Regions from separate parts of the Pseudomonas sp. LBUM1679 genome, predicted to be linked through region 3. Evidence: predicted binding sites of a transcription regulator. Region 3 holds the regulator's gene; each other region holds the start of a gene.

Region 1 (10,569 bases), 2.3 Mb from region 3:
ACGGCGATTGACCGGGTTGAACGGGTTACCCCGATCAAACAGTGTCGAAGAGGCATACCCGACGACTCGCGCCACTTGCGATTCCGGGTAGCTGCCGGCTACCAGCGCACGGCGGGCCGCGTTGGCACGGTTGGCTGACAGCTCCCAGTTACCGAAATCACCGGTACCCGAATAGGGTGTGGCATCGGTGTGGCCGCTGATGCTGATCTTGTTCGGCACGGCTTTGATGGTGTCGGCCATGGCCAGCAAAATATCTTCGAAGTACGGTTTCAGGCGGGCACTGCCCGAGTCAAACATCGGCCGGTTTTCCGCGTCCATGATCTGGATGCGCAAACCATTGGCAATGATCTCGAACTGGATCTGGTCCTTGAATTTGTGCAACTGAGGATTTTCATCCACCTTGCTCTGCAGTTCTTGCAACAGCAGCTCCAGCCGCTCCTTCTCGACCTGCTCGGCCATGCCTTCGGCCTGTTCGGTACCGATGGTCACTTTGTCCGGCTGCGGTTGGGATTTGACCTCGGGATTGAGCGTGATATCCGGTGCCAGGGTCGGCGTACCACCCAGGTCGATGATGTAGGGCGTGCCGCTTTCGGTAAAGCCGATCGGGTCCTTGAAGTAACCGGCGATGGCGATCTTCTGCTCAGGCGTTGCGTTGGACAGCAGCCACAGCACCAGGAAGAACGCCATCATCGCCGTCGCGAAGTCGGCGAAGGCGATTTTCCAGGCGCCCCCATGATGCCCGGCGGCGTAGCGCTTGACGCGCTTGATGATGATCGGCTGGTTATTCTCCATGACTCAGCGACCGCGAACCGCTTGTTCCAGCTCGGCGAAGCTGGGGCGGTGCGCCGGGTACAGCACCTTGCGGCCGAACTCCACCGCCAGCGATGGCGGCATGCCGGAAGCGGAAGCGACCAGCGAGGCCTTGATGGCCTCGTAGACGTTCAGTTCTTCCTTGGCATCGTGGGCCAGGGAGTGGGCCAGCGGGCCGAAGAAACCATAGGCTGCAAGAATACCGAAGAAGGTACCGACCAGCGCCGCACCGACGTGCAAGCCAATGGATTGCTGATCGCCATCACCCAGGGACGCCATGGTCACCACGATACCCAATACCGCCGCGACGATACCGAAGCCGGGCATGGCGTCGGCGATGCCGTTCACGGCGTGGGAGGGGTGATCCAGGTCTTCCTTGAGGCTGTACAGCTCCATGTCGAACAGGCCTTCAAGCTCGTGGGGCGCCATGTTGCCGGACGACATGATGCGCAGGTAATCACAGATGTACGCCGTCATGCGCTCATCTTTCAGAACCGCCGGGTACTTGGCGAAGATCGGGCTCGCGGCGGCATCTTCAATGTCGCCTTCGATGGCCATCATGCCTTCGCGGCGGCTCTTGTTGAGGATCTCGTAGATCAGCCCCAGCACCTCAAGGTAGAAGATGTGGGTGAAACGCGAGCTGAACATGCCCAAGGACTTCTTGAACACGCGCATCGTCATGTGACTGGGGTTGGCCTGCAGGAATGCACCCAGGGCCGCTCCACCGATAATCATCACCTCGAAGGGCTGAATCAGCGCGGCAATTTTACCGTGGGAGAGCACGTAGCCGCCGAGCACGCTCGCGAATACGACGATGATGCCGATTATTTTAGCCATAGGATGGGGAGCACTTACTGAGTCGGGTTCAAGGTCATATTCGGAAGTTGAAAAATCTCTTCTTCTCCTTATCGGCAAAACTGCGCCAGACTATAGCCCGTTCAGTTGAAAAGCCAATGTGGCCCGCTCCGGGCATACGCTTGGGGCATAGATAAATGCAGACGATGATCGCGTCCAGACATGGCTAACCAAACGAACGTTCCAACGCCGCCGAGCACACTCGATGGCTGGGTCAAGCTGCTCGATGGCGTGCGCCTGCCCGTTCCGCAAGCCAGTCATGATCGGGTTTGCAAAGCCATCCGCGACAAGCGAAGTTCGCTGCGCGATATCGCCGAAATGATGCAGGACAGCCCTGCCCTGGCCTTGAGCGTGATTCGCGAAGCCAACCGGCATGCCCATGGCCGCCTGTCCACGCCCGCTGAAAACCTGGAGGTAGCGCTCAATCGCCTCGGGTTGAAGCGCATCGAAGAGCTCCTCGGCCGGCTGCCCGCCGAGCCGCTGTCGCAGATCCCCGTCGCCCTGCGCCAGCTGCAGTTGATCAGCCAGCACGCGACCCAACAGGCCAACGGTTTTTTCGCCAGTCGCCTGGCGCGGCTGTGGCAGGACATCCATTGGGGCAGCCTGCTGTTTCTCTCGCCGTTGTGGCCGATGGCGTTGACCCATCCGCAGTTGCTTGAAGAGTGGGAGCAGCGGGTCATCCATAAAGGCGAATCGGCGCGCGACGTCGAGAAGCAGCTGTTCGGCGTACGCCTGCTGCAAATCGGTCAGGCCCTGGTGGACCTCTGGCACCTGCCATTCTGGGTGCAGCAAGGTTACCGGCTGCTGCTCAACGAGCAACGGGAACTGGTCAAGGTCCTGCGCATCGCTCGCGACAGTAATCACCCGTTGCGCCAGCAGAACCGCCTCGATGACGATCCGACCCTGCGCCGCTGGCTCAATCAACCGGCCAACACCGTGTTGCTGGCCAACGGTCTGGCGCTGTCGGTGCAACAGGCCTGGGACAGTCCGCACGCTGAGCGCTGGCGCTACCTGACCTGCCTTTACCTGCAAATGCCGATGGCCGATGTGCAGCAGCAGTTGCACCGACAGGCCGTCACCAGCGCCCGTCATCACGCCATGCCAGACCTGTGGCACCCGGCCGTTTCGCTGATCTGGCCATGGGGGAGGAAGAACATTCACGTGGATGGGCTGCCGACCCCGGCGCCGACCGCCGAAGACCTGGTGGAATGGCGCAGGCAGTGCGCCGAATTGCTGATGCAGCCCAGTCGCTTCGCCAATGCCATGCACTTGACCACCTCTGCTTGCGACGCCCTGGTCGCGTGCGGCATGCAACGGGTGATGATTTTAATGGCCGACCGCACTCACGCCCATTTGCGGGTGCACCAGGCCTTCGGCCTGCCAAAGGCAGCCGCCGCCCTGAGTTTCCCTGTCAGCCAAAGCACCGTGCTGCAACGCCTGCTCTCGCAACAGGCGCAGTTGCGCCTGAGCCCGGCCAACCATGCGCGACTCTCGGCCCTTCTGCCCGCCGACCTGCGCTCGCAATTCGCGGGTGAACACCTGTTACTGCGCTCACTGGTCAGCAACGGCCGGGTGATCATGCTTGTGGTGGCGGATCAGGGCGGCGGGCCGTTCTCGGAGATCACCGTGCAAGCCTTCGGCAAAACCGCGCAGTGCATCGAAAAAGCCCTGCACAGCTTTAGCCACCGCGGCCACTGAAGGCTGCGCTACAATCCAACCCTTTGTGCTCTGGAGACCTCACATGCCTGACTTCTCTGGCTTGACCCTGGTGATCGAGCCGAGCGACCTGCTCGCCCGCCTCGAAGCCCGCGAACTTATCCTGGTGGACCTGACCAGCAGCGCCCGTTACACCGAAGGGCATATTCCCGGCGCACGCTTTGTCGATCCCAAGCGTACGCAACTGGGCCAGGCGCCTGCGCCGGGCCTGCTGCCGACCCAGGGGGCGCTTGAAGCATTGTTCGGCGAACTGGGACATAACCCCGATGCGGTCTACGTCGTCTATGACGATGAAGGCGGCGGCTGGGCCGGACGCTTTATCTGGCTGCTGGACGTTATCGGCCATCGCCACTACCACTATGTCGACGGCGGTCTGCAAGCCTGGCTGGCGGAAGGTTTGCCCATGTCGATCCAGATCCCGGCGGCGGTCGGCGGCCCGGTCCCTCTGACCTTGCACGACGAACCCATCGCCACCCGCGAGTACCTGCAAAGCCGTCTCGGCGCAGCCGACCTGGCGATCTGGGACGCCCGCGGACCGCTGGAGTACTCCGGCGAGAAAGTCCTGGCGGCCAAGGCAGGACACATCCCCGGCGCGGTCAATTTCGAATGGACCGCGGGCATGGATCCGGCACGTCACCTGCGCATTCGCACGGACATGCCGCAGATCCTGGAGCAACTCGGGATCAGCAAAGACAAAGAAGTGATCACCCACTGCCAGACCCACCATCGCTCTGGCTTCACCTATCTGGTGGCCAAATCCCTCGGTTATCCGCGGGTCAAAGGCTACGCCGGCTCATGGGGCGAATGGGGCAACCATCCCGATACCCCGGTAGAGAAATAAGGTTTCTAAGGACCATCAATGAATAAGCGTTTGTTTATCCTCAGCCAATACCTGCTGCCCCACCATTTGCTGTCGCGACTGGCCGGCTGCATTGCCGAATGCCGCGTGCGCTGGTTCAAGAACGCCTTTACGGCGTGGTTCGCCAAGCGCTATCAGGTGGACATGTCCCAGGCGCTGGTCGAAGACCTCACCGCGTACGAGCACTTCAATGCGTTCTTCACGCGCGCCTTGAAAGAGGGTGCGCGCCCGCTGGACCAGACGCCGGGGGCCATCCTCAGCCCCGCCGACGGTGCCGTCAGCCAACTCGGCCCGATCGAACACGGCCGCGTGTTCCAGGCCAAGGGCCACAGCTTCAGCGTCCTGGAGTTGCTCGGTGGTGACGCGGCCAATGCCGCGCCATTCATGGGCGGCGATTTCGCCACCATTTATTTGTCGCCGAAGGACTATCACCGCGTGCACATGCCATTGGCGGGCACGCTGCGCGAGATGGTCTACATTCCTGGGCGGATTTTCTCTGTCAACCAGACCACCGCCGAAAACGTGCCGGAACTGTTCGCCCGCAACGAGCGTGTGGCGTGCATTTTCGACACTGAGCGCGGGCCAATGGCCGTGGTGCTGGTGGGTGCCATGATTGTGGCATCGATCGAAACGGTCTGGGCCGGATTGGTCACACCACCGAAGCGCGAGCTGAAAACCTTCCGCTACGACGAAGCAGCACGTGCGCCGATCCACCTGGAAAAAGGTGCGGAACTGGGTCGCTTCAAACTGGGTTCGACAGCCGTGGTGCTATTCGGGCCGGACCAGGTGAAATGGGCTGAAGAACTGGCGGCCGGTTCGCCGGTGCAGATGGGCCAGGGCATGGGTCTGCCAACAGCCTGATGCCTGATCCGAACCCCGCGAACGTCTTCGCGGGGCCGGACACGTCGGTGGTGCCGCTACTCTATCTGTCCACGGAAGCCGATCGGTCCTTCATTGGCGTAGGTATTGGTGCCACTGAGGTTTTTCCCTCCATCACTGGAGGTCACACTCAACGCGACAACGTTCTGATTATCGCGGCCGCCGATGACCCACTTGCCACCTGGATGCCATGGGGCATCGTTACCGCCCCACTGATTTTCAACGTTGTACTGGTTCTGGCCCGTGCGTTGAGCCTTGAAACCAATGGGACCCTCGCCGGCGTAAGTCATGGTGCCGGTGAAGCTCTTGCCGCCATCGCCCGATTTGATGTCGATCGCGACAACCTTCTGGTTGTCCCGCGCGCCCAGTACCCAGTCTCCACCTGGATGCCAGGGTGCCGAACTACCGCCCCATTGATTTGCCACTACGTATTTAGACATGAACCTCATCTCCTTGAAGTTACGAAGAGACCTGCCCTGCGTCTGCAGCAGGCCGTGCGACTGTGCGTATCCAGTCGCACGACTGTCAGATTAGTAGCACACCCGAACGGCACCAGACTGACAGACAAACGGTAATCCCCTGCCTGCCGACACTCCCCTTGTAGGAGCTGCCGAAGGTTCGGGCCGCGTTCGGACGATCTTTTGATCTTTAGCGTCATCACTGTCGCCGAAAATCAAAAGATCGCAGCCTTCGGCAGCTCCTACACGGGGTCGAGGGTACTTCTGCATGTTACAGTCATGCCATTCACTGCCCATTTTCCCTGTCGGAGTTTGTCCACGGCATGAATGAAACTCTTCCCCACCTCTTGCTACGCGCGCCCACCCCCAGGCAGTTGCGCCTGACGTTCTGTGAAGCCACCCCGCGCGACCTCAAGCGCTGGATTGCCAAACTGCCTAAAGCCAGCATCGGCGAAACCGCGCGCCAGCTCTATCAAGGCTTGAGTGAACTCAATCAGCTCCTGACGCCCAGCGATAACCGCCTGCAAATGCTCGAGCTGCTAAGGCCCGAGGTGTATTACGTCTGCAAACACCTGGAGCGGCATTTCCTGCATCAGTCGATTGTCCTCGACGAACGTTCGCGCAAGATCGCCAACCTCTGCCAGGCGCTGCAAAATCACCTGGCGATTGGCTATAAACAGATTGTCGTGCGCATCACTCCGCGATTCAGCAAGGACCGTGCGCCGCTGCTGACCCAGGCGTTGCAACGTGCGATCCATTGCCTGAACGGGCCGTTGATCCGCGCCACCGAGCTTTATTGCCCGGTACCGGAAGGGCTGTGGCTGGAGTTGCACCAGCTGTATCGGATCGCTTGTCTGCACCAGCTGCAGCACCTGAGCCTGCGCGACGAGCTGGCCAGCCAGACGCAAACGCTGAGCATCGAACAGACCTACGTCGTCGCGTTGCTGCTGGGTGCCTCCCGTTGCAACCAACTGCGGCAGAACCAGATTGCCCGGGTCGCCGAGGTGCTGGAGCCCTGGAGTAAATGGATCAAACTGCAACCCGGTAAACGGTCCGATGGACTGTTTGCCATCGCATCGGACAGCGACACCGGGCCTCGTTATAGCGCCCGGTTTCGCCCGGAGCAGCAGGAAAGCGTTCTCGCGATCGATCCGCTGCCGCTGGTCGCAGCCATCGAAGCTCATTTGCAAAAAACCGACAGCTCGACACCCCTGCCGGTCCCTGCAGGGCTGAGCCTCGATACGCTGCAACACCTGCATGCAGCCTGGGGCCAGACGGCCGAGCGCGGCTTCCAGCGCACTGTCGGCCAAGGCACCTTGACCCTGTGCATCGGCATGAGCGCACTGCACTTCTATCTGGGTGGGCAACGTTCGTTCAGCGACATCCTGAAACACTCGGGCTCCCGACAGGCGCAATTCTCGGCAATATCGCCAGATCGAGTAAAAGACCTGTGGAGCCCTGTCGCGCACCAGGGCAACGTGGGCGATCTGTTGCCCTACGAAGAAATCGAGTACCCGCAACTTCGCAATGACGACAGCCATGAGGCATCCGACCGCAATCAACACTTTGCGACTTATGCCCTGCCGGTGATCAATCACAGTCCTGGCGGTTATTGCCTGGCCTGGCCAGGCGCAGTGCCCGCCGAGCTACAGGCGGGCGAAATGGTGGGCCTCGAGGATTCTGCAGGACAAGGCTGGAGCATCGCAGTGGTGCGCTGGATCCGGCAGGTGCGTGGCGGTGGTACGCAAATGGGGATCGAGCAGGTCGCGCCTTACGCCGAACCTTGCGGGCTGCAATTGCTGCGTGACCATGACGGTCACAGCCAATACCTGCGCGGTTTGTTATTGCCGGCCATCAGCGCGATAGACCTGCCGCCGACGTTGCTCGCTCCGCGCCTGCCCTTTCAGGAAGGCCACAAGGTGGTGATCAATACCCACGGAGAAGAACGCCGGGTCGCGCTGGATCGGCGACTGGCGAGCACCCACAGCTTCAATCAGTTTGCCTATCGCTTGCTGGAGACAGCCGCAAACGTCAACGCCGGAGGGAGCGGTGAGGTTCGTATCGAGCAGGAATTCGATTCGTTGTGGAAGACGCTTTGAGGGTGAATCTGTAAGACCGCGGCGCCGCCATCGCGGGCAAGCCCGCTCCCACAGGTTCTTCGGTGTGCACACGATCTGTCACACAAAGGAGATCCCTGTGGGAGCGGGCTTGCCCGCGATGAGGCCCGATCAGGCAACCGAGATATCAGAGCTGCCCGTCGCGATCCCGGAAGCCCAGCAGATACAGCACACCATCCAGCCCAAGGGTGGAAATCGCCTGCTTCGCCGACTGCTTGACCAGCGGCTTGGCGCGGAACGCCACGCCCAGCCCGGCAATCGCCAGCATCGGCAAATCATTGGCGCCGTCGCCGACTGCTATGGTCTGCTCCAGACGCAAACCTTCCTTGTGCGCCAGTTCCTTCAGCAGATCCGCCTTGCGCTGTGCGTCGACGATCGGTTCAACTGCCACGCCGGTGACTTTGCCATCGACCACTTCCAGCTCGTTGGCAAACACATAGTCGATGCCCAGCTTGGCTTGCAACTGCTTGGCAAAATAAGTGAAGCCACCCGACAGGATCGCCGTCTTGTAGCCCAGACGCTTGAGTTCGGCGAAGAGTGTTTCCGCGCCTTCGGTCAGGCGCAAAGAGGCGCCGATCGAGTCCAGTACGCTAACGTCCAGCCCCTGCAGCAAGGCCAGGCGCTCTTTGAAGCTGGCGCGGAAATCCAGCTCGCCAGCCATCGCCCGCTCGGTGATGGCGGAGACCTGGTCACCGACACCGGCGGCCTTGGCCAGTTCGTCGATGACTTCGGCTTCTATCAGCGTCGAGTCCATGTCGAACACAGCCAGGCGTCGGTTGCGGCGGAACAGCGAATCTTCCTGAAAGGCGATGTCGACGTTCAGTTCCTGGGCAACGCTTAAGAATTCCGCCCGCAACGCTTGCGGGTCAGCCGCCTCGCCACGCACGGAAAACTCGATGCAACCCTTACCTTTATCGGCCGGGGTATCCAGCGGCATACGCCCGGACAGTCGGTCGATGTGGTCGATGTTCAGGCCGTACTTGGCAGTGATCGAACTGACTCGCTGCAATTGCTCGGCAGTCACTTTGCGGGTCAATAGCGTCACGATGTGGCGTTTCTTGCCCTGATTGCCCACCCATTGCTGGTAATCCTCTTCGGACACCGGCGTGAAACGCACTTGTTGATCGAGCTTGTAAGCCGTGAACAGGATGTCCTTGAGCACCGACTTGCCTTGTTCGGTGTCAGGAATTTCAACCAGGATGCCGAACGACAGGGTGTCGTGGATCACCGCCTGACCGATGTCGAGAATGTTCACACCACCCTGGGCCAGAACGCCGGTAATGGCCGCAGTCAGACCCGGTCGGTCGACTCCCGTGATGTTTATCAGGACGATTTCGCGCAAGGCGCACCCCCGCAGGTGGAAAAAAACCGCATTCTACCCACATTCAGTGACCATCGGGCACCGTCAGCGCTTTGCCGGTCTAGGGCCTGTCGCTATACTGCGCGTCAACTTCACGGACAAAGAGCCGAGCTCAAGTGAACCGGCCCACGCCAATAAAAACCGATAACTTCTTTCTGCTGATCTTCCGTGCACTGCGCCACCGCCGTGTACCGATTGCATTGCGCATCGCCAGCCATAACGTGATCCTGGTCGCTCTGGCTCTGGTGATCTACGCCTGCGTGATGGGTTTGCAGTTCAAGCAGGCCATGCATGAGCAGGCGGATGCGCTGGGCGAAAGCCTGACCACCCAGACCGCCACGTCGGCCACGGAGCTGTTGGTGTCCAACGACATCCTCAGCCTTAACGTGTTGCTCAACAACCTGACCAAAAACAAGCTGGTGGCCCACGCCGCCATCTACAGCGTGGATAACCGCATCCTCGCCGAAGCCGGTCAGCGCCCCAAGCACAGCCTGCTGGGCGAAGCCGAGGGCATGTACCAGAGCAAGATCACCTTTCAGGACGTGACCGCCGGGCAACTGCGCATCAGCCTGGACATGGATCAATTCCAGCAGCCGATGACCATCAGTCTGCAAAGCATGGGCATTCTCAGTGCCATTCTGCTGGCCTTGTCGTTGGCCCTGAGTCTGCGCCTGGGACGCAACCTCTCCACACCGCTGATGCAATTGCGCGTGTGGTTGCGCAATATCGACGAATACACGCCGGGCACCGATCGTCAGGACGAGATCGGCGACCTGGCTCGCCAGTTGCACGCGGACTTCGCACCGGAACCGGTTGAACCGGAACCTGAGCCGGAGCCTGAGTTCGACGATGCCGATGACGACGAAGAGGCCGATCCTGCCTTTGAAGTGCGCAACCTGCGCGACCCCAGCTTTGACGAAAGTCGCCCGGTAGCCGCCTTGAAGCCTGCGCCGCGGCGCATTGTCAGCACCGTCGAGGATGACGATGACGACGAAGACCCGTTTGCCGATCTGCGTGATGTCTCTGCGGACAGTGCGCCGAAAGTGCTGGTAAAACCAAAGCCATCGAATGTGCCGCAACACAGTGCCGTGCTCGCCGTCCAACTGGGCGCACAGGATCAGCTGCGCCGCCTGCCCCGGGCACGCCTGGAAGAACTGCTCAAACGCTATCGCGATTGCCTCGATCAGGCCGCGTCGCTCTACCAGAGTGAACTGCATACCCTGAACGACGGCAGCACGCTGATGCTGTTCCACAGCGAAGACAGCGGTGACGATTACCTGACCAATGCCATTTGCTGCGGTGAGTTGTTGCGGGCTCTGGGCCATCAGTTGCAGATCGAAGTCGCGGACAGCGGCATCACCCTGCAATTGCAGTTGGGCCTGACCCTGGGCAACGAATTGTTCGGCTTGAGCCAGATTGATCTGCTGTTGACCGAAACGGCCCAGGACGCCCTGGCCCTGTCGCAACACAGCCGCAACCTGCTGCTGGTGGAGCGCAAGATCAGTGACGACGCAC
Region 2 (10,569 bases), 460 kb from region 3:
CGGGAAGCTTTCGTTCGAAGGCCTCTGGCCGCTGCTGCTGGGTAACGCCGGTGTGCTCGGCCTGGCGCTGATCAATGTTCAAAATGACAAGGGATTCTTTCATGCCACAGCCCTGAGCCTCGGTGCCGGGCTGGGTTTCTGGCTGGTGCTGAGTCTGTTCAGCGACCTGCGCCAGCGCACTATCGATAACGATATCCCCCTGCCCTTTCGCGGCCTGCCGATCGATCTGATCGGCGCCGGACTGATTGCAGTGGCTTTTCTCGGATTCAGCGGGCTGATCAAAACATGAGTCTGATTCAACGCATCGACGCCCTCTTGCCGCAGACCCAATGCGGCAAGTGCGGCCACCCCGGATGCAAGCCCTACGCCGAAGGCATCGCCAGCGGCGAGTCGATCAACAAGTGCCCGCCGGGCGGCAGCGAAACCATCGCGGCCCTGGCAGAACTGCTGAAGGTGCCGGTGCTGGAGCTGGACGTCAGTCGCGGTGCGGCTCCCGCGCAAATCGCTTATATCCGCGAGGCCGAGTGCATCGGTTGCACCAAATGCATCCAGGCTTGCCCGGTGGACGCCATCGTCGGTGCAGCCAAACTGATGCACACGGTCATCGTCGACGAATGCACCGGTTGCGACCTCTGTGTAGCGCCCTGCCCGGTGGATTGCATCGAGATGCGGCCGTTGCCGCTGGCCACGGTAGTGCCGGTGGTCGGCGGCCTGGCGTTCAGTCTTGAACAGCAACAGGCTCGCGCCGCCAAACGCAATCACGCGCGGCGCCGGTTCGAACAGCGCAACGCCCGCTTGCGTCGTGAAGAACAACAGAAACTCGCCGAGCGCCACGCCCGGGCGCAACGCGCCGTGCCGCAGCACAGTGAGGTGGTGCTCGATCCGGTGCAGGCAGCCCTTGAACGCATACGCGCGCAAAAAGCCGCCAATGCCGATGCCGCACTGAAGAAGGCCAAGATCGATCTGGCGATGAGCCGCGCGCAACTGAATAAATCGCTCAAGGCTTTCGGGCATCCGCCAACGTTCGAGCAGCAATCGCAACTGATCGTGCTGCAACAGCAGTTCGAGGCCGCCGAGCAAGCCCTGGCCAGACTGGAGAGTACTGCTGCACCTGCCCCGGCGCCTGTTGCCCCGGTGAAGAATGCGCAGCTGAATCGGGCGAAGATCCAATTGGCCATGCGCCGCGCCGAACTCAAGAAAGCTCAAGCCAGTGAAGCACCGGCCGAACACATTGCAGCGCTGGAGCACGCGGTGACTGAAGCCGAGCAGCAGGTGGATGCCCATGCCACTGCTTGAACCGGCCGACGAACGCCTTCAGCAGGCCATGAAGCAGGTATTGCTGGCCACGGTGCCGGGAATGCTGGTGTTGTTCTGGTGGTATGGCTGGGGCGTGTTGATCAACCTGCTGCTGGCGGGTGTGACCGCACTGGCGGTTGAGGCGCTGGTGTTGCGGCTGCGCAAGCGCCCCATCAAACCGACCTTGAGCGACGGCAGCGCGCTGGTCAGTGCGACGCTGCTGGCACTGGCCTTGCCGCCTTATTGCCCGTGGTGGCTGACGGTCAGTGCGGTGGCTTTTGCGCTGTTGTTTGGCAAGCACCTGTATGGCGGCGTCGGCAAGAACCCGTTCAACCCGGCCATGCTCGGTTTTGCCCTGGTGCTGGTGGCCTTTCCCCAGCAGATGACCCACTGGCCATCGTCCCACGGCATGGACCTGTTCGGTGGCTTGCGGCAGGTGTTCGGTTTCAGTCTCGGCCAGGCACCGGATGCCTGGGCCCAGGCCACGGCACTGGACAGCCTGCGGATCAACAAAAGCCTGACGATGGACGAACTGTTCGCCGATAACCCGGCATTCGGCCGGTTCGGCGGGCGGGGCGTGGAATGGGTCAACCTGGCCTTTTTGGCGGGCGGCGCGTTTCTGCTGCAACGGCGGGTGTTCAGCTGGCACGCGCCGGTCGGCATGCTGGCCAGCCTGTTCGTGATCAGTCTGCTGTGCTGGAATGGCACCGGCTCCGATTCCCATGGCTCACCGCTGTTTCATCTGCTCACTGGCGCGAGCATGCTGGGGGCATTCTTCATTGTCACCGAACCGGTGTCCGGCGCCAAAAGCCCCGGTGCCCGGCTGCTGTTCGGCGCGGGCGTGGGGCTGCTGACGTATGTGCTTCGCACCTGGGGCGGCTATCCGGACGGCGTAGCCTTTGCCGTACTGCTGATGAACCTGTGCGTACCGGCGCTGGAGCGGATTGCCGCGGCCAGGCAGGAGCGGGTTGAACCATGAGCCGAGCGTCGAGTGTCGTGATCCTGGTGTTGCTGGCGGGCCTGGGGACAGGCGCGACCTACCTCGTGCAGCACACCAGCGCGCCGCGCATTGCGGCTGAACAGCGTCTGATCGACAGTCGTAACCTGCTCGACCTGCTGCCCCCTGACAGTTATGACAATCAGCCGCTGGAACAGCCCCTCAGCCTTGCAAGAACAGACTTGCCTGAAAGCATGCTGCTGGGTGGCTACCGCGTGACCAAGGCTGGCCAACCCAGCGCCGTATTGCTGCGCAGCCAGACCCTGGGCTACGCAGGTTCAATCGAACTGCTGATCGCCATCGGCGCAAATGGCCGGTTGCTGGGCGTCAAAACCCTCAATCAATCGGAAACCCCAGGGCTGGGTGGCAGGATTGCCGACTGGCCCAACGCCTGGCTTCAGGTTTTCGCCGGCAAAACCCGAGCCGAACCCGGCGACGCGGGCTGGGCCCTGAAAAAAGATCAGGGGACATTTGATCAGATCGCTGGCGCGACCATCACCTCAAGAGCGGTGATCAACGCCATTCATGACGCGTTGCGCTACTTCGATGAACACTCGCAACAGCTGATCGGGAGCAGTGCCCATGAATAACTCATCGCCCCTGCAACACTCGCTGATGCTGGCGCCCCTGATCGGCGCGACGGACTCGCTGATGAAGGCGCTGGGCTTGTGGCTGATGTTCATCGTGGTGAGCAGTGTCTTTGGGGTGTGCATGGGCGCGTTGCGCGCCCGACTGATTCCAGCGACCCAGGTGCTTGCTGGCGTCTTGCTGGCGGCCACGCTGACCAGTTGCGCTGAACTCGGGGCGCAGGCCTGGTCGCTTCAATGGCATCAACAGATGGGCTGGTATGCAGGATTGATTGCCTTGCAATGCGTCGTCATGGACCAGACCGGTTTTTTCCAGCGCACAGGGCGTGATCGTCTGCGCCTGTGTGGCCTGTTCGGCGCGTTGCTGATGGGTATGGGCCTGCTGCGAGAGCTGTTGGGCAGCGGCACACTGGGCGGCCACCTGCCATGGCTGGCTGGCGCCACGCAACCGGACTGGCAAGGCTGGGTCCTGACCGCCGACGGTGGGGTACGCCTGGCTATCCTGGCGCCCGGTGGATTCATTCTGCTCGGGCTGCTGCTCGCCGCCTGGCAGGCCTGGGCGCACCCGACGCCTTCACACTGACTGTCTTCGAGGAAAATCACTGTTCATGAATGCTGCAAAACGTCTGGAAATTTTCCGCCGGTTTCACGAAGACAACCCGGAACCGAAAACCGAACTGGCCTACTCGTCGCCGTTCGAACTGCTGATCGCCGTGATTCTTTCGGCACAGTCGACCGATGTCGGCGTCAACAAGGCCACCGCCAAACTCTATCCGGTGGCCAATACGCCTGCCGCGATTCACGCCTTGGGCGTCGAGGGATTGTCGGAGTACATCAAGACGATCGGACTGTTCAACAGCAAAGCGAAAAATGTGATCGAGACCTGTCGTTTGCTGCTGGAGCGTCATGGCGGCGAAGTGCCGCAAACCCGTGAAGCGCTGGAAGCGCTACCCGGTGTCGGTCGTAAAACGGCCAACGTGGTGCTCAATACGGCATTCCGTCAGCTGACCATGGCCGTGGACACCCATATTTTCCGGGTCAGCAACCGTACCGGGATTGCGCCGGGCAAGAATGTGGTCGAGGTCGAGACAAAGCTGATGAAGTTCGTGCCCAGGCAATACCTGCTCGATTCCCATCACTGGCTGATTCTCCATGGTCGCTACGTCTGCCTGGCTCGCAAGCCCCGCTGTGGCAGTTGCCGGATTGAAGACCTGTGCGAATACAAGCACAAGACCTCGGACGATTGAGGCGCTATTAGGTTTTTCAATATATCGATTGAAAAAATCTTTTTTACCCACCGCACGAATGTCGATATAAGGAGCGCCAAAGGCAGTCTTAGCCTGGAGTTGACCCTATGAGTACTGGCAAAGAGCAATTGGACGTAGAAGACGACTTCACCCCCGTTGAGGCTGATGACGCCGACCCTGTGGTTGAAGTGGCAAAGACCAACCTCAATAAACGCCGCACCATTGACAATCTGCTGGAGGAGCGCCGACTGCAAAAGCAATTGGCCGATTACGATTTTGACCTATGACACCTCAAAAGCCTCCCGAAACGGAGGCTTTTTACCCAGAGCCGCCCCCCTGATAATCGCCTAACGCCTATCGTCAACGTTGCCGCCGTCACACCAGACCATTGCGTTGCGCCAATTCGATCAGATCGACCAGGGAACGCGCATTGAGCTTCAATAACAAGCGCGTCTTGTAAGTGCTGACGGTTTTATTGCTAAGGAACATGCCGTCGGCAATCTCCTTGTTGGTCCTCCCGCGGGCCAGTTGCTGCAACACCATCATTTCCCGCCCCGACAGACGATCCACCATATCGGATTCACTGGCATTGCCCATACTGGAACGCACCGTGTGCAGGGCTTGATTCGGAAAATAACTGTAGCCTGACAACACCGCCTTTATTGCGCTGAGCAATTCAGTGAGATCCTGTTGCTTGCAAACATATCCGGCAGCCCCCGATTGCATGCAACGCATGGAAAAATGACCCGGTGCCTGGGACGTCAATATCAATACTTTTATTGGCATGGCTGCCGATGCCAGTCGCGCAATGACTTCCAACCCATCGAGTTTTGGAATGCCAATATCCAGAATGACAATATCGGGCATAAGTTCGCGGGCAAGCTGTAACGCATCCACACCATTATCTGTTTCTGCAATGACTTCGTAGCCATGACGTTCCATCAGCATACGTACCGCTAGACGAATGACGGGGTGATCATCCACGATCAGCACTTTATTCATGGGCAAGTCCAATTTCGCTGTTCGAATTTTTAGAGCCCGCACAATAGCCTAGTCGTTTCACCCATGGCATGCCGCCCCCCCCGGCCATCCACAGCAAGAGACATTCCCTACAAACAACACAGATTATTCCTACAAAAATTCCTTGAATACAGTGCATCAGAAAACTTATCAGGCGCTCGACTTGCGATTCCTCAACAGTTTTTTGTATCGATTTGCAACCATAAAACAAACAAAAAGACTCGGATACCGAAAATCCGGCCTGCAACGATGTTTGAACTATCCTGAAAAGTAACCGATATTTTCCGGCCCAGGACGCACATTAACAATATTGCCTATCCAGCGTCCTCTTACTCATATAGCCAAACAACCACTAAGGTGCTAACACAATGAAACAGATATACCCGAAACACTAACAAGCAGTTACCATCCCGAGCAGCAGACCAAAACCTCTCCCATACACCCAAGAGAAAAGACAAACTTTAATGAGAAAAAAACATGGAACATATAAAACAAAAAATCACCAACCCCCTGACACTCATCGCGATATTCGCAACCCTGTCGGAAACTTCAGCGGCTGTCTCCCTGCCCTTCCTTGATGATGAAGACCGGGATATCTACGTCTGGTTCTTGATCAGCTTTCCTTTTTATCTGCTCTTTCTTTTCTTTGCCACACTCAACTTCAACTATCGGTCGCTTTACGCACCTTCCGATTTTGCAAAAGGCGAGCACTTCATAAAAGCCATGAACAAGGCCGAGCGTCCGGGAAAGCGTGAGTCCAGGTCGACACATAAAAAACCGGCCCGGAGTCAATCGACGATTGATCGCGGCTCCACTCCCCCTTCCGGTTACGCACAGGACCCTCCCGGGACGGATCTACAGACCGCGCCGGAGCACTACATCCGCCTGCCGGAGCGACTCAAAGACCTGTATATCGTCGATATACGCGGGATGAGCCAACACATCGAGATGGACGCCTCGCTGGAAAATATTCGACAAGAACAGGGAAAAGCTGCGCATGCCATCGTGTTCATCACCTGCAGTGAATCACAGAGGCTGCTGAAGGAGAGCCCATTCAAACATGCAAGAAACACAAAGAAACACAGTGGTGCAGCGCTCTATGTTGCTTACAATTTGAATTCAAATGGCCTGACGGTCATTGAACAAACGCATCCATTGACGCAAAGCAGTCAATAGCGATTGAAGACCCGGTAGAAACAGACAGGACAGTCATCAGTACGCGGCAGCGCAATGTCAGGCAGAACATCCCCCCCTTCAGATCTGTGGCCTTGTCAACGACAAGGCCACAGATTCAACGACGCGGGTTGCACTGCGTTATCTGACGTCTCAGAACAGCTTGCGGCCTTTGTTCGCCGCAATACGCATGCGCAAGGCATTGAGCTTGATGAAGCCCGCCGCATCGGCCTGGTTGTAAGCGCCGCCATCTTCCTCGAAGGTCGCGATGTTGGCGTCGAACAGCGATTCGTCGGACTTGCGGCCGGTGACGATCACGTTGCCCTTGTACAGCTTCAGGCGCACAACGCCGTTCACATGGGCCTGGGAAGCATCGATCATCTGTTGCAGCATCAGACGCTCAGGGCTCCACCAGTAACCGGTGTAGATCAGGCTGGCGTATTTCGGCATCAGCTCATCCTTGAGGTGAGCCACTTCGCGGTCCAGGGTGATCGATTCGATCGCACGGTGGGCGCGCAGCATGATGGTGCCACCAGGGGTTTCGTAGCAGCCACGGGACTTCATGCCGACGTAGCGGTTCTCGACGATGTCGAGACGGCCGATACCGTGTTCGCCACCAATGCGGTTCAGGGTCGCCAGCACGGTAGCCGGGGTCATTTCGACACCGTCCAGCGCGACGATATCGCCGTTGCGGTAGGTCAGTTCCAGGTACTGCGCCTTGTCAGGAGCCTTCTCCGGGGAGACGGTCCATTTCCACATGTCTTCTTCGTGCTCGGTCCAGGTGTCTTCCAGCACGCCGCCTTCATAGGAGATGTGCAGCAGGTTGGCATCCATCGAGTACGGGGATTTTTTCTTGCCGTGACGCTCGATCGGGATGTTGTGCTTTTCAGCGTAATCCATCAGCTTTTCACGGGACAGCAGGTCCCATTCGCGCCACGGAGCGATGACCTTCACGCCTGGCTTCAGGGCGTAGGCGCCCAGTTCGAAACGCACCTGGTCGTTACCCTTGCCGGTCGCGCCATGGGAAATGGCGTCAGCGCCGGTTTCGTTGGCGATTTCGATCAGGCGCTTGGCGATCAACGGACGAGCGATGGAAGTACCCAGCAGGTACTCGCCTTCATAAACGGTGTTGGCGCGGAACATCGGGAACACGAAATCACGCACGAATTCTTCGCGCAGATCGTCGATGTAGATTTCTTTTACGCCCATGGCCTGAGCCTTGGCGCGGGCCGGCTCGACCTCTTCGCCCTGACCCAGGTCAGCGGTGAAGGTCACGACTTCACAGTTATAAGTATCCTGCAGCCACTTGAGGATCACCGAAGTGTCCAGGCCGCCGGAATACGCCAGAACGACCTTGTTTACGTCCGCCATGCCATCACTCCACGGGGTTCTACGGAAAGCCGTCAAGTCTACCGGTCATGCAGAATAATTTACAGAGGCGCGACAGCTTATGACGACGAAGCGACAGATTATGTCAAGCGAGCGACGATCACAGCCCGTTCAGGACGTCGATGCCGCGCTCGCCGTCGCCGTGGCGCGGGGGGACGGTTTTTCGGTCGGCGCCACCCGCGCGAGATGGACATTGACCCGACGGTTCTTCGCCCGGTTGGCGGCCGAGGTGTTGGGCGCCAATGGATAACGTTCGCCGTGGAAGCGCAGGGTAATCTGCGACGCCTGAACACCGTTGGCCTTGAAGAACTCCATGACCGCCAGGGCCCGGCGCCGCGAGAGGTCCCGGTTGGTCAGGCGGTTGCCGCTGTTGTCGGAATGACCATCGAGCTCGATGTGATTGACTGTCGGGTCGGCCTTCATGAACGCCAGCATCATTTGCAATTGTGCCTTGGCCTGCGCGTCGAGATCGATGCCTTCGCCGGGGAAGCCGATCCGGGATTGCCTGACCTGCTCGAAATTCTTCGGCAGCAGCTTCGCTACACAGCCCTGGTATTCGTTGAAGGCCTTGCTGAACTTGACCGGCAACAGACGCACTTCCGATACCCGGCCATCGCCCGAATAATGCCGCACCACCGGACTGCGGCCGTCCATCAAGCCATTGATCAAGCGCCCGGCCTGTACGTGCGAGCTGTTGAACAGCACATTGCCACTGCCGATTTGCACGGCACCGAGGTTGATGTCGCCACGCCCCGGCTGCCATGGCGCCGCAGCCGCCAGCAAGGTCGCTGAACCGCCGCCGATCATCGCGATATCAGCCTTCAGCCGAAACGTCGCCTGCTCACCGGCGCGGCGCACGAACTCACCCGAACCAAAATCGGTGATCGGCTGAGTCAGGCGGCATTCGAACTTGTCACCTTCCACCGTCCACTCGATGCTCTCCAGGCGAGTCTGGAACGTGAGCGCCATCGCAGGAAGGCTGGCGAACACACTGAGCAAGACTAAATAACGCTGGCGCACGGGAGGCTCCACTGGCTTCTACAACAAAAAGACCGACACACAAATGTTCACGGCAGACCTGTTGGATATCGGAAGCTTCCCGCAAAACTTGATAGCGAGTGCCTGGAAGAGTCTTTTCCGGTAGCATTCCCCAGAGTTTGACCCGCCTGGAATCCCCTCATGTCCGACCGCCTGACCCTGCTGCGTCCCGACGACTGGCACATTCATCTTCGCGATGGTGCCGTGTTGACCAATACCGTTGCGGATGTCGCGCGCACCTTTGGTCGCGCCATCATCATGCCCAACCTGGTACCTCCGGTGCGCAACGCCGCTGAAGCCGACGGCTATCGCCAGCGGATTCTCGCTGCACGCCCGGCCGGCAGTCGTTTCGAACCGTTGATGGTGCTGTACCTGACCGACCGTACCCAGCCCGAAGAAATTCGCGAGGCCAAGGCCAGCGGTTTCATTCACGCCGCCAAACTGTACCCGGCCGGCGCGACCACCAATTCGGACTCTGGCGTCACCAGCATCGACAAGATTTTCCCTGCACTCGAGGCCATGGCCGAAGTCGGGATGCCCCTGCTGGTCCACGGTGAAGTCACCCGTGGCGATGTCGACGTGTTCGATCGCGAAAAAATCTTCATCGATGAGCACATGCGTCGTGTGGTCGAGCGTTTCCCGACGCTCAAGGTGGTGTTCGAACACATCACCACCGCTGACGCCGTGCAGTTCGTCAATGAGGCCTCGGCCAACGTCGGCGCGACCATCACCGCCCATCACCTGCTGTACAACCGCAACCATATGTTGGTGGGCGGGATTCGGCCGCACTTCTACTGCCTGCCGATCCTCAAGCGCAACACGCACCAGGAAGCGCTGCTCGACGCCGCCACCAGCGGCAGCGACAAGTTCTTCCTCGGCACCGACTCGGCGCCCCATGCCCAGCACGCCAAGGAAGCCGCATGCGGCTGTGCCGGCTGCTACACCGCTTATGCCGCGATCGAGATGTACGCCGAAGCCTTCGAACAGCGTAACGCGCTGGACAAGCTCGAAGCCTTTGCCAGCCTCAACGGCCCGCGCTTCTACGGCCTGCCGGTGAACACCGATCGCATCACCCTGGTCCGCGAAGAGTGGACCGCCCCGACCAGCCTGCCATTTGGCGAGTTGACTGTAATCCCGCTGCGCGCCGGTGAAAAACTGCGCTGGCGCCTGCTGGAGGAACACGCGTGAGTGAAGACCATTTCGACGACGAACAGGACGGTCAAGGCGGCGGAGGTGGCTCGCGCCACCCGATGGCTGAGCGCTTCCGTGGATACCTGCCCGTTGTTGTCGACGTTGAAACCGGGGGTTTCAACTCTGCCACTGACGCCTTGCTGGAAATTGCCGCCACCACCATCGCCATGGATGAAAAAGGGTTTGTTTACCCTGATCACACCTACTTCTTTCGCGTCGAGCCGTTTGAAGGCGCGAACATCGAAGCAGCCGCCCTGGAATTCACCGGGATCAAACTCGATCACCCGCTGCGCATGGCCGTGAGTGAAGAAGCGGCGCTGACCGATATCTTCCGCGGTATCCGCAAGGCCCTGAAGGCCAACGGTTGCAAACGGGCGATTCTGGTCGGGCACAACAGCAGTTTCGACCTGGGTTTTCTTAACGCAGCGGTTGCGCGTCTGGACATGAAGCGCAACCCGTTTCATCCGTTCTCCAGTTTCGATACCGCCACCCTCGCAGGCCTGGCTTACGGTCAAACCGTTCTGGCCAAGGCCTGCCAGGCCGCCGACATCGACTTCGACGGTCGCGAGGCTCACTCGGCTCGTTATGACACTGAGAAGACGGCCGAGCTGTTCTGCGGCATCGTCAATCG
Region 3 (10,569 bases):
CTGCGCCAGGGTCTTGGCAATCACCAGGCCCAGGCCGCTCTGGCCCGGAGACTGGCGCTCGAGGGTCGCCAGCGCGGTGCTCGACGGCAACAGCGAAATATGTTCATGACTGGTGGACAACAACAGCTGACCGGGCAAATCCGCGGGCACGCTGCCCTTGTGCAGGAACAGGTCGTAGACGCTGTGTTCCAGCTTATCGGGGTCATAACCGAAGTAACTGGTCATGGAGCCGTGGGGGTCGAGATCGACCACGACCACGCGCTTGCCCGCCTCGGCCAGTAACCCGGCTAAAGCGATGGAGGAAGTGGTTTTACCGACACCACCCTTTTGATTGGCGACTGCCCAGACTCTCATTGGATTGTTCCTCCCGGCCGAGCGGCCCGACCGAGAAATAGCTCAGGGTATTAATGCGGGTGACGGAGAATTGACGGCACTCTCTCGTCCCGGCGACTTGATCGGGGTCGGTGCAGTTTGTGTGCCAGCACGCCTCAATGCGGCATCCGGTTTGGCATGGGCGGTCCCGGTGCCGGTCAGGCTGCGACGTATATCGAGATTTCGCGACACCACCAACACCACGCGACGGTTGCGCGCCCGCCCCTCGGCGGTCGCGTTATTGGCCACCGGCTGGAACTCACCGTAACCCACCGACGCCAGACGGCCGGGGTTCACCCCCTGCATCGCCAGCATGCGCACGATGCTCGCCGACCGGGCCGAGGACAGCTCCCAGTTGGTCGGGTATTGCGCGGTGCGGATCGGTCGATCGTCGGTGAAACCTTCGACATGGATCGGGTTGTCGAACGGCTTCAGGATCGCGGCGACCTTGTCGATGATGCTGAACGCGATGTCGCTGGGCATGGCGTCGCCGCTGCCGAACAACAGGCTGGAATTGAGCTCGATCTCAACCCACAGTTCATTGCCGCGCACGGTCATCTGATTGGCGCTGATCAGGTCACCGAACGCCGCGCTGATGTCATCGCCGATGCTTTTCAGCGGATCGTCGGCGGCCGGGGCTATGCCCGCGTCGACCTGCTCGCTGTCCTTGACCAGTGACTTGGCCGGGTTCACGGTCCGCGGTCGTTCGTCGCCGATGGGGATCGGCGTGAGCGCGCGATCGGCGTCGGTAAAGACGCCGATCAACGCTTCGGAAATAACCTTGTACTTGCCTTCGTTGATCGAAGAGATCGAGTACATCACCACGAAAAAGGCGAACAGCAAGGTGATGAAGTCCGCATAAGACACCAGCCAGCGATCGCGATTGACGGGTTCTTCAGGTTGCCGGCGACGCGCCATCGTCCATGACCTCCCTCAATCCATGAAGCCGTGAAGCTTCAACTCGATAGAGCGAGGGTTTTCACCTTCGGCGATCGACAGGATGCCTTCCAGCAGCATTTCGCGGTATCGCGACTGCCGCAGGGCGACGGACTTGAGCTTGGCGGCAATCGGCAGCAGGACCAGGTTGGCACTGGCCACGCCGTAGATGGTGGCGACGAAGGCCACGGCAATGCCGCTGCCCAATTGTGACGGATCGGCCAGGTTGCCCATGACGTGGATCAGGCCCATCACCGCACCGATGATGCCGATGGTCGGCGCGTAGCCGCCCATGCTTTCGAAGACTTTGGCGGCCTCGATATCGCGGTTTTCCTGGGTGTAGAAATCCACTTCCAGAATGCTGCGGATCGATTCCGGCTCGATGCCGTCCACCAGCAGTTGCAGGCCTTTGCGCGAGTAGGTGTCGGGCTCGGCGTCGGCCACCCCTTCCAGGCCGAGCAGACCTTCCTTGCGCGCGGTCAGGCTCCAGCCCACCACGCGATCGATACCGCCGGCCAGGTCCAGCCGCGGCGGGAACAGGATCCAGACCAGAATCTGCAGGGCGCGCTTGAAGGCGCTCATCGGCGACTGCAGCAGCGCCGCACCGACGGTCCCGCCGATGACAATCAATGCCGCCGGGCCGTTGGCCAGTGCGCCGAGGTGACCGCCTTCAAGGTAGTTGCCGCCGATGATCGCGACGAACGCCATGATGATCCCGATCAGGCTCAGAACATCCATCAGACACACGCCTCGACCAGGTGCCTGCCAATTTCGTCCAGGCCATACACCGCGTCGGCCAGTTCGGCTTTGACGATGGCCATCGGCATGCCGTAGATCACACAGCTCGCTTCATCCTGAGCCCAGATCGAGCTGCCGCTCTGCTTGAGCAGGCGCGCACCTTCGCGACCGTCGGCGCCCATGCCGGTCAATACCACCGCCAGAACTTTGTCACCATAGGACTTGGCCGCCGAACCGAAGGTGATGTCCACGCACGGCCGGTAGTTCAGGCGTTCGTCTCCCGGGAGGATCTTCACCGCGCCACGCCCGTCGATCATCATCTGCTTGCCACCCGGGGCCAGCAGCGCGAGGCCCGGACGCAGGAAGTCGCCATCCTCGGCTTCCTTGACGCGGATGCGGCAGAGCTTGTCCAGACGCTCGGCGAACGCCTTGGTAAAGGCCGCGGGCATGTGCTGGATCAACACGATCGGTGCCGGGAAGTTGGCCGGCAACTGGGTCAGCACCCGCTGCAGAGCAACCGGGCCGCCGGTGGACGTGCCGATCGCGACCAGCTTGTAGGCTTTACGCTTGGGTGCCGGCGACAACGATGCCGGGGCGTGCGTACGCGCCGGCATCGGTGCCGGTGCCGGACGCGCAGGCGCGCTGCTGCCGTAACTGCTGACGCCCGAAGGCGCAGGCGTCGGTGTCGGTGCTGGCGCTGGCGCGGCGACCGGAGCCGGAGCGCTATAGGCGCTGACACGCCGGTTGCTGCGCGAGATGCTCAGGATCTTCTCGCACAGCAGCTGCTTGACCTTCTCCGGGTTGCGCGAGATGTCTTCGAAATTCTTCGGCAGGAAATCCACCGCGCCGGCGTCCAGCGCATCCAGGGTGACCCGGGCGCCTTCATGGGTCAGCGAGGAGAACATCAACACCGGGGTCGGGCAGCGTTGCATGATATGCCGCACGGCGGTGATGCCATCCATCATCGGCATCTCGTAGTCCATGGTGATCACGTCCGGCTTGAGGGCCAGCGCCTGATCGATCGCCTCTTTGCCGTTGGTCGCCGTGCCGACGACCTGGATTTTCGGATCGGCGGAAAGAATTTCCGAGACGCGGCGGCGGAAAAACCCCGAATCGTCCACCACCAGGACTTTGACTGCCATAAACACTCCATTAGACGCAGCGGGGCCTGAGTCGCCCCGCCCCGCCAGAATCAAATACGCCGCGTGGCGTAACGCTTGAGCATGCTCGGAACATCGAGAATCAGCGCGATGCGGCCGTCACCGGTGATGGTGGCGCCCGACATGCCCGGGGTTCCCTGGAGCATCTTGCCCAATGGCTTGATCACCACTTCTTCCTGGCCCACCAGTTGATCGACGACGAAGCCGATCCGCTGGGTGCCCACCGAAACGATCACCACATGGCCTTCTCGCTGCTCTTCGTGAGCGGCGGAGCGGACCAGCCAGCGCTTGAGGTAGAACAGTGGCAGCGCCTTGTCGCGCACGATCACCACTTCCTGACCGTCGACCACGTTGGTGCGCGACAGGTCGAGGTGGAAGATCTCGTTGACGTTCACCAGCGGGAAGGCGAACGCCTGGTTGGCGAGCATGACCATCAGCGTCGGCATGATCGCCAGGGTCAGCGGCACCTTGATGACGATCTTCGAGCCCTGGCCCTTGGCCGAGTAGATGTTGATCGAACCGTTGAGCTGGGAAATCTTGGTTTTCACCACGTCCATGCCCACGCCACGACCCGACACGTCGGAGATCTCGGTCTTGGTCGAAAACCCCGGGGCGAAGATCAGGTTGTAGCACTCGGTGTCGCTCAGGCGCTCGGCCGCGTCCTTGTCCATCACCCCGCGTTTTACCGCGATGGCACGCAGGACGTGCGGGTCCATGCCTTTGCCGTCATCGGAGATCGACAGCAGGATGTGGTCGCCTTCCTGCTCGGCCGCGAGAATCACCCTGCCGCAACGGGACTTGCCCGCGGCTTCGCGTTCTTCCGGCGATTCGATGCCGTGGTCGACGGCGTTGCGCACCAAGTGCACCAGCGGATCGGCCAGGGCCTCGACCAGGTTCTTGTCGAGGTCGGTTTCTTCGCCGACCAGCTCCAGGTTGATCTCTTTCTTGAGCTGGCGCGCCAGGTCGCGAACCTGGCGCGGGAAGCGTCCGAAGACCTTCTTGATCGGTTGCATCCGGGTCTTCATGACCGCGGTTTGCAGGTCGGCCGTGACCACGTCGAGATTGGACACGGCCTTGGACATGGCCTCATCGGCGCTGTTGGCGCCCAGGCGAACCAGGCGGTTACGCACCAGCACCAACTCGCCGACCATGTTCATGATTTCATCGAGCCGCGCGGTGTCGACCCGCACGGTGGTCTCTGCTTCGCTGGCGGGCTTCTCAGCCGGCGGCGCCGCCGGTGCACGCGCAGGCGCCGGGGCGGCCTTCACTGCGTCGGCTTTTGGCTCGGAGGCTTTTGGTTCGACGGCTTTGGCGACCGGTTTGGGGGCTGCGGCCTTCGCGATCGGTGTGGCCACCGATGCACCGGCACCGGCAGCGGTGCCGATTTCAGAAAACTTGCCTTTGCCGTGAAGCTCGTCGAGCAGCGCTTCGAACTCGTGATCGGAGATCAGTTCGCTGCCTACCGCTGCGGCCGTTGGCGCAGCCGGGACCGGAGCCGAAGCAATCGCCGACTCCAGCGCTTCGACCGCGAAGTTGCCCTTGCCGTGCAGTTGATCGAGCAGTGCTTCAAATTCTTCGTCGGTGATGTCGCAGCTGTCGCCTGCCGTTTTCGGCGCGGCCGGTGCGGCGGGCACTGCTGGCGCTGCTGGCGCAACCACGGCGTCGACGGCGAACCGGCCTTTACCGTGCAACTGATCGAGCAATGACTCGAACTCGGCATCGGTGATTTCGTCGCTGCCCGCCGCATTGTTGCTGACCGGTGCCGGAGCGCAAGGCGCCGCCTCGGCCTGCGCCTTGATCGCGTTCAGCGAGTCCAGCAGTTGTTCGAATTCATTGTCGGTGATGTCTTCCGAAACGCTGTCAGCCACAGGCGCCACGGCGACAACCGGTGCCGCTGCGTCGGCCGATTGCGGCTCGGCCAGACGCGCCAGGGCCGCCAGCAACGCAGGTGTGGCCGCCGTGACCGGGCTGCGTTCGCGGACCTCGGTGAACATGTTGTTCACCGCGTCGAGTGCTTCGAGAACCACGTCCATCAGTTCCGAGTCGACGCGACGCTCACCCTTGCGCAGGATGTCGAACACGTTCTCGGCGATGTGACAGCACTCCACCAGCTCGTTGAGCTGGAGGAAGCCGGCGCCTCCTTTTACAGTGTGAAAACCGCGAAAAATTGCATTGAGCAAGTCCGCATCATCCGGTCGGCTTTCCAGCTCGACCAGCTGTTCGGACAGCAGCTCTAGAATCTCGCCGGCCTCAACCAGGAAATCCTGAAGGATCTCTTCATCGGCGCCGAAGCTCATTAATGGGGTGCTCCTAACAGGTCTTAAAATCCAAGGCTGGAAAGCAAATCGTCCACATCGTCCTGACCGGACATGACGTCTTCTCTTTTATCGGCATGAATCTGCGGACCTTCACCCTGAGAGAGCTGTTTTTGCGGATCTTTTTCTGCCCGCATCGCTTCACGGTCATGTTCGATGCCCGCAAAGCGGTCCACCTGACTGGCCATCAGCACGAGTTTGAGCAGGTTGCTTTCAACTTCGGTGACCAATTGGGTCACACGCTTGATCACTTGACCGGTAAGGTCCTGATAATCCTGAGCGAGCAGGATATCGTTGAGGTTGCTCGACACAATGCGATTGTCGGCGCTGCTGCGTGTCAGGAAACCGTCGACCCGCCGGGCCAGTTCGCGGAACTCTTGCGCCCCGACTTCACGACGCATGAACCGTCCCCAGTCCGTGCTCAGCGCCTGGGCTTCGTGGCTCAGGCTGTTGACCAGCGGCGTGGCGTTCTCTACCAGGTCCATGGTGCGGTTGGCCGCGGCCTCGGTCAGCCTGACCACATAGCCCAGGCGCTCCGTGGCGTCCGTGATCTGGGACACTTCCTCGGCTTGCGGCATGTGCGGGTCAATCTGGAAATTGACGATCGCGTTATGCAACTCGCGGGTGAGCTTGCCCACCTCCTGATACAGGCCGCGGTCACGGGTCTGGTTGAGCTCATGGATCAGTTGCACCGCGTCGCCGAACTTGCCTTTTTCAAGGCTTGCGACCAGTTCGACCGCGTGTTTTTTCAGGGTCGATTCGAAATCACCCTGTGAAGATTCTTTTTGCTCCATAGCTCCCCCGTGGCGCTGTTGCTCAACCAATGCGTTCGAAAATCTTCTCGATTTTTTCTTTTAACGCCTGGGCCGTGAAGGGCTTGACCACATAGCCGTTAACACCGGCCTGGGCCGCCTCGATGATCTGCTCGCGCTTGGCTTCAGCGGTTACCATCAGCACCGGCAGGTGCTTGAGCTTTTCATCGGCACGCACGTGGCGCAGCAGATCGATGCCGGTCATGCCAGGCATGTTCCAGTCGGTGACCAGAAAATCGATGCTGCCGCTGTTGAGCATCGGAATGGCCGTGGTGCCATCATCCGCCTCGACCGTGTTGGTGAACCCAAGGTCACGCAACAGGTTTTTAATGATCCGCCGCATCGTTGAGAAGTCATCAACGATGAGGATTTTCATGTTCTTGTCCAATTCGACCTCCAAGCAGTCTTAAACGCGCCCAGCACCTGGACGCGCCATTTCAATCAATCCGGCGATGCACTCGATGACTGTCTGGAGCACAACAGATCGCGACCGGCGCAGTTGAACACCACACCAGCCACGTTCGCAGTGTCCCCAACACTGCCTTCAGCGCGCTCGCCACTCCCCCAAACGCGCCCGCAAACGGGCCGCGCACTGGCTGTGTAACTGGCTGACCCGGGATTCGCTGACCCCCAGGACCTCGCCGATTTCCTTGAGATTGAGCTCTTCGTCGTAGTACAGCGCCAACACCAGGCGCTCACGCTCAGGCAAATTGGCAATCGCGTCCGCCAGCGCCGCCTGGAAGCGTTCATCTTCCAGATCGCGCGACGGCTCCGGATGTGCACTCGCGCCGTCCTCGTGCAGCCCTTCGTGTTCGCCGTCCTGCAACAGATCGTCGAAACTGAACAGCCGGCTGCCCAGGGTGTCGTTCAAAATCCCGTAATAATCGTCGAGACTCAATTGGAGTTCGGCCGCAACTTCGTGATCTTTAGCGTCGCGCCCGGTTTTAGCTTCAATCGAGCGAATCGCGTCGCTGACCATGCGGGTATTGCGGTGGACCGAACGTGGCGCCCAGTCCCCCTTGCGCACCTCATCGAGCATCGCGCCGCGGATTCGAATGCCCGCGTACGTCTCGAAGCTGGCGCCTTTGCTGGCGTCATATTTGGTCGACACTTCCAGCAGGCCGATCATCCCGGCCTGGATCAGGTCTTCGACCTGGACACTGGCCGGCAGACGTGCCAGCAAGTGGTAAGCAATGCGTTTGACCAGTGGCGCGTAACGCTCGATCAGCTCGTACTGCGCGTCACGTGCCGACTGCTTGTAAAAGTTGTAGCCTCTGGCTGTCATAGCACCGGTCCTGCGGTTTGTTGCACCAGGCGTTCGACGAAAAACTCCAGGTGCCCGCGGGGGTTGGCCGGCAACGGCCAGGTATCGACCTTCTGTGCAATGGCCTTGAAGGCCAGGGAGCACTTGGAACGCGGAAAGGCCTCATAGACGGCGCGCTGCTTCTGCACGGCCTTGCGCACACTTTCGTCGTACGGCACGGCGCCCACGTATTGCAAGGCGACGTCGAGGAAGCGATCCGTGACCTTGGTCAACTTGGCGAACAGGTTGCGACCTTCCTGCGGGCTCTGGGCCATGTTGGCCAGGACGCGGAAGCGGTTCATCCCGTAATCGCGGTTGAGCAACTTGATCAGTGCGTAGGCGTCCGTGATCGAGGTCGGTTCGTCGCAGACCACCAGCAACACTTCTTGCGCTGCGCGAACGAAACTGACGACCGACTCACCAATGCCCGCCGCGGTGTCGATCACCAATACGTCGAGGTTATCGCCGATATCGCTGAAGGCCTGGATCAGGCCGGCATGTTGCGCCGGGCTCAGATGCACCATGCTCTGCGTGCCGGACGCGGCCGGGACGATACGAATGCCGCCGGGGCCTTGCAACAGAACGTCGCGCAGCTCGCAGCGGCCTTCGATCACGTCGGCCAGGGTCCGTTTGGGTGTCAGTCCCAGCAGGACGTCGACGTTCGCCAGCCCCAGATCGGCGTCCAGCAGCATGACGCGCCGGCCGAGTTCAGCTAGAGCCAGGGACAAGTTCACTGACACGTTAGTTTTCCCGACGCCACCTTTGCCGCCGGTCACCGCGATCACCTGTACTGGATGCATGCTGCCCATGTTATTTCTTTACCTTGTCTTGCATAGACGGAGGCCACATTACTGGCTGCGCGTTCACCAACGGAACAATGCATGGCAGACCATCGATGTAGGTACAAAAACTATTCATTACTACCTCAGCCGACCCGCTTGGTCGGGCTGTGATAAATATCAGCGAACATATCAGCCATGGCTTCTTCGCTGGGTTCTTCCTGCATTTGCACGCTTACTGCACGGCTGACCAGCTGATGACGCCGCGGCAGATGCAAATCATCGGGAATCCGCGGGCCATCGGTCAGGTAAGCCACCGGCAAATCATGGCTGATGGCCAGGCTCAACACCTCGCCCAGACTGGCGGTTTCATCCAGTTTAGTCAGGATGCAGCCCGCGAGGCCGCAGCGCTTGTAACTGTGATAAGCGGCCGTCAGCACCTGTTTCTGGCTGGTGGTTGCCAGGACCAGATAATTTTTTGACTTGATGCCGCGCACGGCCAGGCTTTCGAGCTGCATGCGCAATGCCGGATCGCTGGCCTGCAGGCCGGCGGTATCGATCAGCACCACACGCTTGCGCAGCAAGGGATCGAGCGCCTGCACCAGCGATTGCCCCGGGTCGACGTGCGTCACCGGCACATTGAGGATGCGGCCGAGGGTCTTGAGCTGTTCCTGGGCACCGATCCGGTAGCTGTCCATACTCACCAGCGCGATATGCTGCGCGCCGTACTTGAGCACGTAACGGGCCGCGAGTTTGGCCAGGGTGGTGGTCTTGCCCATGCCTGCAGGACCGACCATGGCAATCACCCCGCCCTCTTCCAAGGGTTCGATCTCCGGTATGTTGATCATCCGCGCCAGGTGCGCCAGCAACATGCGCCAGGCCTGACGGGGCTCTTCGATGTCGGGAATCATGTCCAGCAAATCCCGGGACAACGGGCCGGACAGGCCGATGCGTTGCATACGCCGCCAGAGGCTGGCCTGGGCCGGACGGCTGCCTTGCAGCTGGTTCCAGGCCAGGGAGCCGAGTTGCACTTCCATCAGTTCGCGCAGGCTGTTGAGCTCGAAACGCATCGAGTCGAATGCACGTGGGTCGACGCCCCCGGCTGCCGCCGCGGCAGGCGCGGGCTCAGGACGCGCAGGCTCGGCGAAAGTCGGCTCGACCAGTGGCTCGGCGGCGGTCAATGGCAGGCCGGCGAACAACTGGCGATTGGTGCCCTTGTCGCTCTCGCCTTCGCTGCGCAGGCTCAGTTCGGCCTGGGCGGTGACGATCCGCGACTGGGTCTTGCGCAGTTCGTCTTCGAGCTCCATGTTCGGTACACGCGGCGCCAGCGCCGACAGCTTGTAATCCAGGGCAGCCGTCAGCTCGACACCACCGGCGATCCGGCGGTTGCCAATGATGGCGGCATCAGCCCCCAGCTCATCACGAACCAGCTTCATGGCCTGACGCATATCGGCGGCGAAAAAACGCTTAACTTGCATGAACCCTTACCTCAGCCGTTGGGCCCTACTGTCGCAACGATGGTCACTTGCTTGTTGTCAGGAATTTCCTGGTACGCCAACACATGCAAACCCGGGACTGCGAGTCGGCCAAATCGCGACAGCATCGCGCGAACCGGGCCGGCTACCAGCAAAATCACCGGTTGACCTTGCATTTCCTGCCGCTGCGCCGCCTCGATCAACGAACGCTGCAGCTTTTCAGCCATGCTTGGCTCCAGCAGAACACCCTCTTCCGAGCCTTGTCCCGCCTTCTGCAGACTATTGAGCAATATCTGTTCCAACCTTGGCTCCAGCGTGATCACTGGCAGCTCGGAGTCAGTGCCTACAATGCTTTGGACGATTGCGCGGGAGACGCCAACGCGCACGGCAGCCACCAGCGCGGCGGTATCTTGACTCTTGGCCGCGTTGTTCGCGATGGCCTCGGCAATGCTGCGAATGTCCCGCACCGGCACCTGTTCGGCCAGCAACGCCTGCAGCACCTTGAGCAGCTGCGACAGCGAAACCACGCCCGGCACCAGCTCTTCGGCCAGTTTTGGCGAGCTTTTGGCCAGTAATTGCATGAGTTGCTGCACTTCTTCGTGGCCGATCAGCTCACTGGAGTGCTTGTACAGAATCTGGTTCAAGTGGGTTGCCACGACGGTACTGGCATCGACCACGG

Evidence for each region. Region 3 encodes FliA, which starts transcription of late flagellar genes. Its sites were predicted from a motif close to CTAAAGTTTNNNNNNNNNNNGCCGNTAA; they were not measured.
Region 1: a site for FliA is predicted at 1,716-1,743, ahead of motA (flagellar motor stator protein MotA). Genes of this name have one in related genera too.
Region 2: a site for FliA is predicted at 8,795-8,822, ahead of ACA062_RS26975 (flagellar protein MotY). Genes of this name have one in related genera too.

The regions. Positions count from the first base shown of each region.
Region 1 covers NZ_CP166774.1:512,730-523,298, reverse strand. Annotated here, with positions in the region: gene motB (flagellar motor protein MotB) at 1-792, opposite strand, end outside; gene motA (flagellar motor stator protein MotA) at 796-1,647, opposite strand; gene ACA062_RS02355 (HDOD domain-containing protein) at 1,828-3,363, shown strand; gene rhdA (thiosulfate sulfurtransferase) at 3,407-4,222, shown strand; gene asd (archaetidylserine decarboxylase) at 4,241-5,101, shown strand; gene ACA062_RS02340 (lectin OAA family protein) at 5,158-5,559, opposite strand; gene ACA062_RS02335 (cyclic-di-GMP receptor FimW-related protein) at 5,901-7,676, shown strand; gene serB (phosphoserine phosphatase SerB) at 7,822-9,036, opposite strand; gene ACA062_RS02325 (AhpA/YtjB family protein) at 9,171-10,569, shown strand, end outside.
Region 2 covers NZ_CP166774.1:5,904,155-5,914,723, forward strand. Annotated here, with positions in the region: gene ACA062_RS26925 (electron transport complex protein RnfA) at 1-289, shown strand, start outside; gene rsxB (electron transport complex subunit RsxB) at 286-1,296, shown strand; gene ACA062_RS26935 (RnfABCDGE type electron transport complex subunit D) at 1,283-2,275, shown strand; gene ACA062_RS26940 (RnfABCDGE type electron transport complex subunit G) at 2,272-2,883, shown strand; gene ACA062_RS26945 (Rnf-Nqr domain containing protein) at 2,876-3,463, shown strand; gene nth (endonuclease III) at 3,489-4,127, shown strand; gene ACA062_RS26955 (PA3496 family putative envelope integrity protein) at 4,235-4,414, shown strand; gene ACA062_RS26960 (response regulator transcription factor) at 4,503-5,129, opposite strand; gene ACA062_RS26965 (hypothetical protein) at 5,625-6,323, shown strand; gene ACA062_RS26970 (argininosuccinate synthase) at 6,474-7,691, opposite strand; gene ACA062_RS26975 (flagellar protein MotY) at 7,821-8,729, opposite strand; gene pyrC (dihydroorotase) at 8,889-9,935, shown strand; gene rnt (ribonuclease T) at 9,932-10,569, shown strand, end outside.
Region 3 covers NZ_CP166774.1:5,440,809-5,451,377, forward strand. Annotated here, with positions in the region: gene ACA062_RS24660 (ParA family protein) at 1-354, opposite strand, end outside; gene motD (flagellar motor protein MotD) at 397-1,290, opposite strand; gene ACA062_RS24670 (flagellar motor protein) at 1,306-2,046, opposite strand; gene ACA062_RS24675 (protein-glutamate methylesterase/protein-glutamine glutaminase) at 2,046-3,188, opposite strand; gene ACA062_RS24680 (chemotaxis protein CheA) at 3,239-5,503, opposite strand; gene ACA062_RS24685 (protein phosphatase CheZ) at 5,527-6,315, opposite strand; gene ACA062_RS24690 (chemotaxis response regulator CheY) at 6,338-6,709, opposite strand; gene fliA (RNA polymerase sigma factor FliA) at 6,878-7,618, opposite strand; gene fleN (flagellar synthesis regulator FleN) at 7,615-8,445, opposite strand; gene flhF (flagellar biosynthesis GTPase FlhF) at 8,562-9,893, opposite strand; gene flhA (flagellar biosynthesis protein FlhA) at 9,905-10,569, opposite strand, start outside.